One region of the Chryseobacterium sp. RU33C genome, then DNA from elsewhere that is predicted to be linked to it. Evidence: riboswitches for the same ligand, from Rfam matches in the RefSeq annotation. Region 1 holds a riboswitch; each other region holds the start of a gene.
The links. A riboswitch is a leader RNA that binds a small molecule or an ion and turns the genes downstream of it on or off. The one in region 1 is predicted to bind cobalamin.
Positions count from the first base shown of each region.

Region 2: linked by a shared signal. The riboswitch ahead of BW946_RS09320 (TonB-dependent receptor plug domain-containing protein) and the one ahead of BW946_RS08345 (T9SS type A sorting domain-containing protein) in region 1 are both predicted to bind cobalamin.
Region 3: linked by a shared signal. The riboswitch ahead of BW946_RS17700 (acyl-CoA thioesterase) and the one ahead of BW946_RS08345 (T9SS type A sorting domain-containing protein) in region 1 are both predicted to bind cobalamin.

Region 1 covers NZ_FTMT01000007.1:115,531-119,751, reverse strand. The annotation lists gene clpP (ATP-dependent Clp endopeptidase proteolytic subunit ClpP) at 1-626, shown strand, start outside; gene BW946_RS08345 (T9SS type A sorting domain-containing protein) at 866-1,972, opposite strand; cobalamin riboswitch at 2,035-2,226, opposite strand; gene BW946_RS08340 (esterase-like activity of phytase family protein) at 2,461-3,729, shown strand; gene tpiA (triose-phosphate isomerase) at 4,090-4,221, opposite strand, start outside.
Region 2 covers NZ_FTMT01000009.1:6,582-10,802, forward strand. The annotation lists gene BW946_RS09315 (YncE family protein) at 1-417, opposite strand, end outside; gene BW946_RS09320 (TonB-dependent receptor plug domain-containing protein) at 414-2,447, opposite strand; cobalamin riboswitch at 2,556-2,742, opposite strand; gene BW946_RS09325 (transporter) at 2,836-3,783, opposite strand; gene BW946_RS09330 (cytochrome-c peroxidase) at 3,795-4,221, opposite strand, start outside.
Region 3 covers NZ_FTMT01000023.1:46,907-51,127, forward strand. The annotation lists gene BW946_RS17690 (ATP-binding cassette domain-containing protein) at 1-586, shown strand, start outside; gene BW946_RS17695 (hypothetical protein) at 617-1,417, shown strand; cobalamin riboswitch at 1,452-1,632, shown strand; gene BW946_RS17700 (acyl-CoA thioesterase) at 1,747-2,130, shown strand; gene BW946_RS17705 (DUF4932 domain-containing protein) at 2,290-3,663, shown strand; gene BW946_RS17710 (HD domain-containing protein) at 3,731-4,221, opposite strand, start outside.

The sequences.
Region 1 (4,221 bases):
TTACCGATCAGTATATGGGAATGTATGGCCCAACGAATCTTACTCCGTACATCATGGAAGAGAGAAGATTAAACGTTGCTCAGATGGACGTTTTCTCCCGTTTGATGATGGATAGAATTATCTTCCTGGGAACAGGTATTGATGATCAGGTTGCAAACATCGTTACGGCTCAGCTTTTATTCTTAGAAAGTGCTGATCCTTCAAAAGATATTCAGATCTATATCAACTCTCCTGGTGGTAGTGTTTATGCAGGTTTAGGTATTTATGACACTATGCAGATCATCAAGCCGGATGTAGCGACTATCTGTACAGGTATGGCTGCTTCCATGGGAGCTGTATTACTGGTTGCCGGAGAAAAAGGAAAGCGTTCTGCGCTTAAACATTCCAGAGTAATGATTCACCAGCCTTCAGGAGGTGCGCAGGGGGTCGCTTCTGATATGGAGATCAACCTGAGAGAGATGTTGAAATTGAAGCAGGAGCTTTATGAAATCATCGGCCATCACTCAGGACAAACATATGAGTGGGTAGAAAAATCATCTGACAGAGATTACTGGATGACTTCTGAAGAAGCTAAAGGCTACGGAATGGTAGATGAAGTTTTACAAAGATCTACTGAGAAAAAATAATTGATGGTAATATCATAAGAAAACCGCACCCATCTGGTGCGGTTTTTTTGTTGAATCAATTATGGATTTTGAACTGTATTCTTGATTATTCACAAGGAATCTGTAATCCAGGCCAAACTCCAACTGAAGATGTAAAAATTCCCATCCTTTGGAAAGGTCGCGAAAATTCAAAGAATTTTTGACGGGGTGATTTTCCACATATCCTCATTAAAAAAGCGCCTTTTTAAAGGTACTTTTCTTTATTTCTTAACCATCTTATGTATCGTGGAACTATCATTGGTTTTAATCTCCACAAAATAAACACCTGTGTTTAAAGAATGAACATCAATCTTAGTAACCTGAGAAGTCATTATTTTCTGTCCTGTAGCTGAATAAATATTCACTTCTTTCAGTTTCTCAGCCGTTTCAATCTGAATGAAATTACTTGCCGGATTTGGATAAACACTGAATTTTTTCTTTGTAACAGAAGAAATCCCTAAAGTCAGCTGTGCTTCTGTGGGGGTAAATGGTCTTCTTTGCCCAAAACTTAATCCAAACCAATCATTATTACCCAGTTGAATCTGAGAAAGATTGGCTTTCGCTTGCCAGCTTGATAGGTCTTTTCCTTTATACAATTTCCAGCTGTCTGATCCGGAAGTATTTCCGGTAAAGGAATTTAATGATAGGGTAGTAATCTGATTATTCGCTGATGCAAAATTAAAATAGGAAGCTTGAGCCTGGATCAATTGTAACGCCTGTTCAGCAGTGATGCTTCCGTTATATTTAATTCCAAAAACAAAAGAATTGGCATTCCCGTTAGCATTATCAGTTCCGAAATCAATAACTATTAGGCTTTTATTACTTCCGCTTCCCACCCAGTTTGTAACCTGAGACGGAGTAAACCATGCAGAACTGTAGGCTGGAACGGGAGGAGAGGGAGGAATATCATAATGATCAAGGCCGTATGTAACCCCATACCATTTTCCGTCCACCAAAGGAGTATAACCTACCCCATTGTTCCAAGTCATGTTTGATAAACTGGATCCAGACCATGTTATCCAGCTGTCATCAGTAGTGGATGTGTGATGATTATAATTCAGAATAGAAAGATATCCTGTAGGAATGTCAACCTGCATTTTGGATTCTGCTGCCACAATTGCATTGATAAGATCTTCCATCAAAAGGCCATCACCATCAAAACGGTATCCCCATGCATAAGAATTGGGTGTGCTGTTGTCATTAAAGTCCGCAATGAAATATGCTTTTTTAGATCCGGTTCCTACCCAAAATTTAATGTCGTTTTCTGTGAATTGGGCCGATAATACCTGCATGCAAAGCAGTAAGAAAAAAAGATAAATTTTCCTCATGATATAATTAATTTAAAGTTTTATTCCCGAAACTTATCTTCAGAGTAGAAACGGTTCGTTCTCTGAAGTCAGTATTCTAAGGCAGGTCTCCTGGCTCACATCTTACAGCTTCCTTCCCGGATTTTAAGATCCAGTGGATTTTTTGCGCTAAGTTTAAACAGTTTACAGTTGCGGGTACAGCTCAAGATTTGAATATCATTCTCACTTGATTCCCTATTAATGAACATTGTTCAGCCTTAAAACGCTGCAAATATATCATATAAATCTGTGAGTCCGTTTTGTGAATTATTATTTTTCAGATATTCTTAAAAAGTCGATTTTTATATTGATTGTTTACTCAACCGGATTATTGAATTTTTATTTATAAATCTGTTGTTTTTGTGTTCACTTTCAAACTATTTTATCTGTTCTATTGTTAAAAAACAATTATCATTATATTCAAGATCAGTTTACAATCAATTTATACTTTCGCAGCCATAAAAGTAAATATGAAAAAATTGCTATTGTCTGCCGTAGTGCTGGCAGTATTGGCTTCATGTAAAAATGATGACGATACCACAATGATTAATCAGGATATTAATTATTCCAAACTGCCTCAGGAATTTCCATTTACAAAACTTGCTGCCATCAATGGAGTAAATGTGATAAACGGAGGATTTGGCTCCGGTGCAGCCGCTCACCCTACAAGAAAAGGTGAATTCTACGTCATTACGGATAGAGGTCCTAATACCGATTTCCAGAATGGTAAAAAGTTTCTTGCTCCTAATTTTACCCCAACCATTATGCATTTTAAAATCAATGCTGACGGAAATATAGAGGTAATTAAATATATTAAACTTAAAAATCCATACGGACAACCAATTACCGGACTTCCAAACCCTGTCGGAATGGGAAGTACTGGAGAAATTGCTTATGATGCTTCCGGCAATATTTTAGGGACAGATAAATATGGATTGGACGGTGAAAGTATTGTTGCTGCTGCTGATGGTACATTCTGGGTTTCCGATGAATATGGACCGCACATTGTGCATTACAGTGCTGATGGAATGGAGATGGAGAGAATAAGCCCGATTGGGGTAGATACAGGACCAAGAAAATTACCTGCTGTTTTAGCCAAAAGAAGAGCCAACAGAGGAATGGAAGGACTTTGCATCACTCCGGATGGAAGAACGCTGGTAGGAACAATACAGTCAATGATGCTTGTCCCCAGCAAAGCATTGGCAACCAATACCACTTTAACGAGAATTGTCACTTTTGATATTATTACAGGGCAAACCAGACAGTTTTTATATAGACAGGACGGAGGTGCTTCTGATTCGGTGTGTGATATTACCGCATTAAGTAACAATGAATTCCTGGTGATTGAAAGAGACGGAAATTTCGGTTCTCAGGGAGGTATAAAAAAAGTATACAGAATAAACTTAAGCAATGCCAGTGATGTAAACGGAGCTGATATAAATGCTGTAGACGGAATGAAAATTAACGGTAAATCTTTAGAGCAATGCTCATGGGATGAAATTAGCAATGCCGGAATAAAGCCTGTTACCAAAACATTAGCCGTAGATCTGGTAGCAAAACTGGGCTACGAACACGATAAATTCGAGGGAATTGTTTATTTAGGAAATAATAAACTGGCTGTTTTCAATGATGATGACTTTGGAGTAGTGGATAATGGAAACGGAAATCCAAAAGCCAAAATTTTACCTAAAACGGGTAAAGTAGACAAGGGAACGATGTATGTAGTCGATATTCAATAATTGGATTTTTTTAACGAAAAGCGGCGGAATCGAAGATTCCGCCGCTTTTTATTGTGAGCTAACCTTTCTCTTTTTAAAGAAAAATCTATATACTAAAAAAGTTTGTATCAGAACGTTTCCAATGAATACGAGTACCGCCTGATAAGTTGGAATAATGGCATAAAAGGGCAATGATTTATTAAATAAAACTGCCGGAGATATCGCCAGAACCTTGATCAGTGCCAATAGATAACTCAAAAAGTCAGGTTTTATGCCAATTAAAAACTGATCATAAACAAATACATAAAGAAAATCAAATAAAAGAAGTCCGAAGAATATCAAAATGAAATTTTTCATGTTTGTCCTAAAAGATTCTTTATTTTAATTAAAAGCTTCAATGATCTTAGAAAAATCTTCCAATTTCAAAGCTGCTCCTCCGATAAGACCACCGTCGATATCCGGCTGAGAGAATATTTCTTTAGCATTGTCCGGCTTTACAGATCCTCCGTAAAG
Region 2 (4,221 bases), on a different contig from region 1:
ATAAGCTTTCCCATTTTTAAAAGCTAGATATCTGCAGTTCTGCAGAGGAATAGAAGTAATACGTTTCGCCGTTTTGGCATCCAGCACTTCAATTTTATTGGAAACATTGACAACGATATAGAGTTTGCTTCCGTACACTTTAATATCATTTCCTACATCTCCCAGTTCTTTTACCACATTCGGATTGATTTCTGCGTAAATATTCCGGTAATAAGTTCCTTTGGTGTAATCAAAAAAATCCAGGGTACATTTATTACTGCCCATATTCCCTTCATTCAGCATATAGAAGCCCTTTATGGATGTATTTTCTGAGGGAAGTCCTTCTACCACTTCCTGACGGACAATAATATCATCTGTACGGCATGAGGTAAGAAAAGCTAATACAAGAAATAAAAAATAAAATTTTAGTTTTCTCATAGGGTGAAGTTTAGAATAAGTTTAAAGTTTCTTCCGGGCATCGGATAATTGATGACCACATCATAGTATTGATTGAAAATATTATTTATCTCAAGGCTTACTTTGAATTGATGATTGGCCCAGTTGAATTTTTTCCGAACAGACATATCGTGAGTATACCAGGGCTGCACATAATTGTATTGAATATTATCCTGATTCACATCATATCTTTCTCCCACATACATTGTACTGTAATTGAAACTCCAGTCTTTATAATCTGCCATCAGACTGAAAGACCCACTGTGCCATGGCGTGTAAGGTATCTGATTACGGTAAAAGGTATCTTCCGGATCGCTGATATCTCTTGCACTTTGGTACGTATAAGAAAGCAAAGGTCGAAGGGTTACTTTTCCCAGCTGCATTTCAGTCTGTACATTCACATCTGCTCCAATGATTTCAACCAACCCAAGGTTCATCATCAGCCAGCGGAACATGCTTCCGTTTGGAGCGGCTACAATTTTATCCTGTACTTTATTGTAGTAACCGTCTACTTTAGCATAAAAAGTTTTAAAGAAACGGTTGTTATAATTCTTCTGATAAGTAAATCCTACGTCATACTGATTGGTAAATTCCGGTTTCAGGTAAGTATTTCCGATATTGGTATAATAGAGATCATTAAAGGTTGGAAGCCGGAAAATCCTTTTATAGAATGCTCTGAGGGTAAGCTCCGGAATGATCTCCGGCTGATAGCTCATAAATACGGCAGGTGTCCACTCTCTGGCATCTCCCGGTCTTTTGTTTTTTCTTACTTCCTCAAATGTAAAGGTTCCTAAAAGGCTTCCCATAATTTTAAACCTGTTCCACTGATAGGTTGTTGCCAATGCTACCAATGTTGTGTAACGCGTAGGATAAGAAAAGTTATCCAGATTGGCATCCAGATTATTGTACTGAAAATCTCCACTCAGGCTGATATCCCAATTGGGCGTAATAGAATAGATATTGGATGAGGAAAGGTAGAGTTCCCGCTGGATATAGGTATTATCGGTATGAATAATAGACTGCGAACGAACCGTATCCATAAAATGGGTATAATCATAAGCAAATTTTGCTTTCAGCTGGGTTTCAAATTTCGGGAACAGTTTTTTTCTCAGATTGGCCTGTACGAAATAATTTTCATCAGATAGTCTCGCTCCCCTTCCTCCAAAACGGCCATTCACAATAGGTGCCGGCATTCCACGGTCTGAAATATAACCGTAACCACGGATATTCCAGCTTCCGTTATTCAAAGTTCCGTTGAGAGAGGTTTCAAAACGTTTTGCTTTGATGTCTGAATCCTGTCTTTTCGCAATGGTATCATAGGCCTGCTGTCCATCAGGATATTTCTTGGCATATCGAAATCTATAAATTCCGTCACTCTGCATAAATTCTCCACTGAAGCTGGCAGAAACCCTGTCTGAAATCTTCTGTTCCAATCGGAATGAAGGGTTGAAAAGATCAATAGACGCACTTTTAGCTCTTATAACGAGATTGGTTTTCCTATTTCCTTTAAATACAGGTGTTTTAGGCTGTAAATAAATAGATCCTGAAGATCCGAAGTCTTTTGCCGGTTGGAAAATCTCACTTTTCTGTCCGTTATACAATGATATTTCTTCCAGATCATCCAAGGAATATCTTCCCAAATCCACCAGTCCGTTTTGGGCATTACCCAGTTGAATTCCATCATAGAAAACCCCTACATGCTGACTTCCCATACTTCGGATATTAATGGTTTTCAAACCACCTAATCCTCCATAATCTTTGATCTGAACTCCTGAAAAGTACCGCAGTGCATCTGCAACAGAATGACTGTTCAATCTTTCCAGCTGCTCGCCCTGTAAGGTTTGTGCCGGAAGGATTTCTTTAAAATTCTTTTTGTATAGATTGATTCCTTTAATGGTCTCTTCCTGAAGACTGTCTTTTTTCCTGGTTTGAGAAGACAAAAATTGAGATATGATCACCATTATGGTGAAAACAGCTTTATAAATTGCAGAAGTAGTTAGTTTTGCCGCCATTAGCTCATTTAGGGTAATGAAGACGCTAATGGGTATAAGAATACAACGACAAAGCACAGCGGTCACTGCACAGAATCATTGATGTCCTAAGCTTTATTCCACGAAAGCGTCAAACGATTATTTTCTGGCAGGTCTTCTGACTTACTCCATTTTTGAAATCCTTCCCATTAAAAAAACAGTGGATATATTCTTCAAAAACTTTGGTGCGGAGCTTACAGCAGCGGGTCTGTTCCGGATTCTCACCGGATTCCCTTTTAAGAGCTTTTTACGGCTCACCAAATCCCGGCAAAGATAAATAATTATTCCTAATACCCAATTAAAATCATGATTGATAAACAATTAAAGCTCCCGAAGGAGCTTTAACATGGTTTTATGGAGGGTGTTTGCCCTAAATTCCAATATTAAGGAAAATACTGAATCTTGATTTGGCTTCAATATCTCCTCCTGCCAGATGAGTATACATGGGAAGCATAATTTCACTTCCCAGGCTCAGCTTTTTATAAGAAGCTTCAAATCCCAGTTTTCCGTACAAAGCGCTCCCGGCAGTGTTAGGCAATGCTTCATCAAATTGCTTATTCTGGGCATATACTTCTCCCTGAACTCCCGTTTTTACAGAAAAAACAGACTTTTCATTTCCTGCAACCTGATAAAAACCTGTTGCAGCATAATTCCACTGGTTTCCAAAACGGTAATTTTTCTTATTCTCTGTTTTGATTGTATAATCTGTGTTAACCAATACGGCAACTTTATTTTTCTGAAATTTATAATTCAAAGCCGCCTGATAATCCCAGCTTCCGGTTCCCAGCTGAAAACTTGGATTGACACCGGATGTTCCTTTTTCATCAAATTTCCCTAAAGGAATTTTCAAGCCCAAACCTCCGCTCAGATGATGGAAATTATCTTTGGAACTCATCAGCTGGTAAATTCCCATCAGATTAAGATCCCCTATTCCATTGATTTTAATATCTCCCTGCATGGTTTTCTTTTCATGAAAGTGGAATGGCAGACTTGCGTAAACACTCAGTTTCTTAGTCAGTGGAATTTTTCCCCAAAGCTGCAGGGTATTAAAATACTGATCCTGCGTAAGATCTTTTACAAATAAGTTTTCTTTGGCTTTGTAATGCTGGGCAAAGTATTTGATTCCGACAAACTGTGGATTCAGCAAAGATTCAAAGCCGGAAGAGCCGTTTCCTGCCGCACAGCCACAGGCATCACAATCATCATCAAAATTGAATCTGCTAAAGGTTTCCGGGGCAATATATGCACTGTCTCTAATGGTCTTCGCCTGATACTGACTCAACAGGATCAAACTTATGATTACTATAATCTTCTTCATGTTTCTATAAATTATTCTGCAAATTTTGGATTGGATATAAAACTCTTATCTGATAGTGTTTTCAGAAAAGCTATAATATACTGTTTATCCTGACCCGTCATGGGAATACCAGTATGCCCATTCTGTTTTAAAAGAGGATCAAGATTTGGATGATTTTCAACATTGTCTGAATAGAAATTAAGTACCGCCTCTAAGCTGTAAAATCTTCCGTCATGCATATAAGGTGCGGTATATTCTACATTTCTTAAGCTGGGAACTCTGAATTTCATGTTGTCATTCCAATCTAAAGTAACCCTGTATCTTCCTCTGTCATCGAACTGGGCGTTATAATACATTCCTGTATTTCGGTAGCTCTCATCGGTAAATAATTCTCCTGAATGACATGATGCACATTTATTCTGGAAAAGGGACATTCCCTGTGTTTCTTCAGCGGTAAAA
Region 3 (4,221 bases), on a different contig from region 1:
TGAAACAGGGCAAATTACAGGGTTATTAGGCAGAAATGGTAGCGGAAAATCAACGCTTCTAAAAATTATCTTCGGGATTGAACATGGTAATACACAGTTTATAAGATATGATCATACCATTTTGAAAACCATTTCCGATAGAAAAAACAGAATTGCTTACTTACCACAGGATCTCTTTTTACCCAAGTATGTAAAAATCAAAAACCTGATTCCTCTTTTTTGCAATCAAAAGAATACTGAACTACTTTTTACTTCAGAATTCATACAGCCTTTCCTCCATGAAAAACCTAAAAACCTTTCTAAAGGTGAACAGAGAATTATTGAAACCCTGATGATTATTTATTCTGAAGCCCATTTTATTTTACTGGACGAGCCATTCCATAGTCTTTCTCCAAAGGTTACTGAAGAATTAAAGAAAAATATACTGCGGGAGTCAGCACATAAAGGTTTCATTATTTCTGATCATAATTTTAAAGATGTTCTGGATATTTCTGAACGTATATTTCTGCTTTCAGACGGTCATCTGAAACAAATACAAGATTTAAGTGAACTGCAGCGGTATAATTATCTTCCGAAAAGCATTTAATTTATATATTTGGAAGATCAAAAAAATTTCATGATGACTTTCATAAACAAAGCATTCTATTTATCCGCTATCAGTATCTTATCTATAACCTTTGTAAAGGCACAGACAAAAGTTCCTTTTGGAGTGGTAAAAGCTGAGGAAGGATATGCTAACGTACGTGTACATAAAGACGATTACCGAAAAATTGTAGACAAGATCCGTATGCGCAAAGGAGATGTATTTGTTTATGTAAAACCGGCTCCGGGAGAAACAGAATGGATCTGGATCAAATATCCGGAAAAACAGGATGACGATAAGCCTTTTGTACGGTATGAAACTCTTGATAAAGAAGGTATGGTGAATAAAGGGCGTATTGCATATGTGGACCAGCTTCCCGCCTATACTCCATCTAAATCTAAAAATGGAAGATCCCTTATTTTCACCGACAATTCGGATTCTAAAATCCCTACTGCCCAAAGAAGCAAAGTGGTGATTGATATTTATCCTTCCAATGCAGGATACCGTAAAAAGGAAAAAGATGCGGATGGAAAGATTCTTACCATTGATAAAGTAAAACCGTGGGGAATTGGAAATGACCTTCCTGAAGGAATGACCGAAATCAAATCCATCAGAGTGCAGCAGCCCGGAAGAGGATCTGTTTTTGTAAGAGAAGCTATCAAAAATATGTTCCAGCCTACCATGGATTTTGAGAACGTAGGAGTAACATCTCTTGACAATGATAATATTTTTCTTTATATGATCAATGGTTCAGGAGAAAACAGATATACTACCCTGTGGACAATTAAGAAAGGAAGAGTAATCAGCCAGATTATTTATCATAATCCGGAATAAATTCATTATTTTTGCATTCGAAAAGTTTTTACGCTTATTCATCACAGAAATTGGTTCTGCATCACTGCAGATTAAAAGGGAACCGTGTGAAAATCACGGACTGTCGCGCAACTGTAAGTAACTGAAGTCTTTATCAAAGATCCACTGTGCGAGGCATGGGAAGGAGATAAATGATGTTACAAGTCAGGAGACCTGCCTTTTTCTTAAACATGTAACTTTCGCGATTTGAAGTTGTATTGATCTGATGGATTGTTTCAGGAATTCTGTAAGTTCCTGTCATTATTCTGTTGTTTCCAATCATTTCTTATCGCTTTAATTAATAATGATATATGACTACAGAAGAAAGAATTGAAGCATCCGAAACCAGAATCTTTAAAGCGGTTTTCCCTAACACTACCAATCATTATGATACTCTTTTCGGGGGTACAGCAATGCAGCTGATGGATGAAGTAGCTTTTATCACAGCAACCCGTTTTGCCAGAAAAAGAGTGGTAACCGTAAGCAGTGATAAGATTGATTTTAAAAAACCTATTCCTGCCGGAACCATTGTGGAACTGATCGGGAAAGTTTCATACGTGGGAAAAACCAGTATGAAAGTGAATGTTGAAATTTACACTGAACAGATGTATTCCTATGAAAGAGAAAAAGCTATTGTAGGTGATTTTACTTTTGTAGCCATCGATGAATTCAAAAAACCAATTCAAATACTATAAATAAATTTCGGGCGGCCAAAGGCCGCCCGAAATTTTTCCATTCAAAACAATCTATTTACGTATTGACGATAATGATTGGAATTCATTCAGGTTTTCTTTAATTTAGGCCTCAGGAAATTTTTTACCCTTTTCCTAAAACTATAGAAGAACTAATATTACATGAAAAAAATTATTTTAATCATTACACTCATCCTTTCAGTATCACTAACAGCACAAAAAGACGTCAAAATTGAACTCCCGGAAAGTTATGAATTGGGAAATATCATTTTAGCACTCACAGAATACGGTAAAACAGATCCATATGACGTTCAGAAAATCCCTCCGTATTATGATGAAATCATGTCTTATTTTGAGCCTGTAAAAGATCATCCCCTATTAAAAAAAGTAAACTATTCCAGAAAAGACTGGAAAAAATTCTTAGGTTTTCGAACCGATTTCTATGCATTTTCTTTTGATGAAAGTGGTTTACTTAAAAGAGATTTCCCATTCAATTCATTTGGTCCCAAAGAAGTAGATGAAAACCTGGAACTAATTAATGATTTTGTGAAGAAATCGAATTATAGAACCTTTTATAAAAATCATCAGCAGTTTTATAATACCATCATCTCGAACTACAAAGAGTATTATTACATCAATGACACCTATGCTTTTTTGGATAAAATAGCAGCAAGACCAGCCAATGAAGGAGATAAGAAATATGTTATCGCCATTTCTCCTCTGGTAGGCGGACAGAATTGCCATAGAGACATCAACAGTTCATTAACCGTTGACTTCCCTGATATCGGACAAGATCTTATACTTGGAAATTTAAAAAATAATATTGCCCGAAGACTTCTGGATAATCACACCGTATTTTCAGAAATAGATCATGGTTATGTTAATCCTGTTTCAGATCAGTATTCAAAGGAGATAACGGAAAGCTTCAGTCTGGCGAAATGGGATAAGAAGTCAGGATATCCGGGTATCAGTTCATTCAATGAATATATGACATGGGCTGTTTACGATTTATTTATCAAAGAAAAATTTCCAAAGGAAAAAACAGACAGCCTTTCTGCGATCTATCACAAAGTGAATATCCGACGTGGATTTATTGCACAGAACCTGTTTTCTGAAAAGGTTGCAGAGCTTTATAAAAAGGACAAGAAGCTGGAAAAATTATATGTCCCATTATTAAAATGGACGAAGAAAATAGGAAACAAAATTTCTCAGCCATCCGTTGTGAATGCCAATAACAAAGATTTTGAAAAAGCTGATCTCAACAATATAGTGGTACAATTCACGGAGCCTATGAAAAAAACACAGACTCTTCAACTGAGATTATTCGAATATGTAGATGGAAAAGAAACCGGTAATACAATAATTACCGTGAAAAACCCGGTGTGGTCCAAAGACGGAAAACAGGTGAAATTTAAACTGGAAACTACTTACAGGAATTTTGAAATGAGGTTTTATGTATGGAACAGTATGGCTGGATTTTATTCGCAGCAGGGAGTTTTATTAAACCCTGATAACTATTTATTGCTGGCCTCATAAAAATTCATGAGATATCCATAAAAAAAGACACTGCCCAATCAATAACCGGACAGTGTCTTTTTTTTTATTATTTCAAAACCTTTTCCGTTTCCAGACTTCTGTTTAAAAGAAGTTCAAAAGCCTCTCCCATTTCATCCGATGCTCTGCTAATAGCATTTTCAAGCATATTTCGGATTTGTTTTTCTGTTACTCCTGCTTCCGTCCAGCTCTTTCCTGTAGTATGGGAATTTAAAATAAACGGCATAATCCTGTCGATCCCGCAGGCAAAAATAGCATCCGGTGTTGTCTCTTCTTCAAACTCAAGCCACAGGTTAAAAAATTCTGTACGTAAAGGCTCATCCAGAATTCCAAAGATTTTTTGGGCTGAAGCTTTCTCTCTTTCAAATTTTCCTACCATTGCTTTTTCATCAAAAATAAAAGTATCTCCCGCTTCAATCTCCACAAGATCATGAATGGAAAGCATTCTTATCACCCTTAATAAATCAATATCTGCACGGTTTTTAGCATACGGATAAAGGATCTGGGCAAGAATGATAATCTGCCAGGAATGTTCCGCCG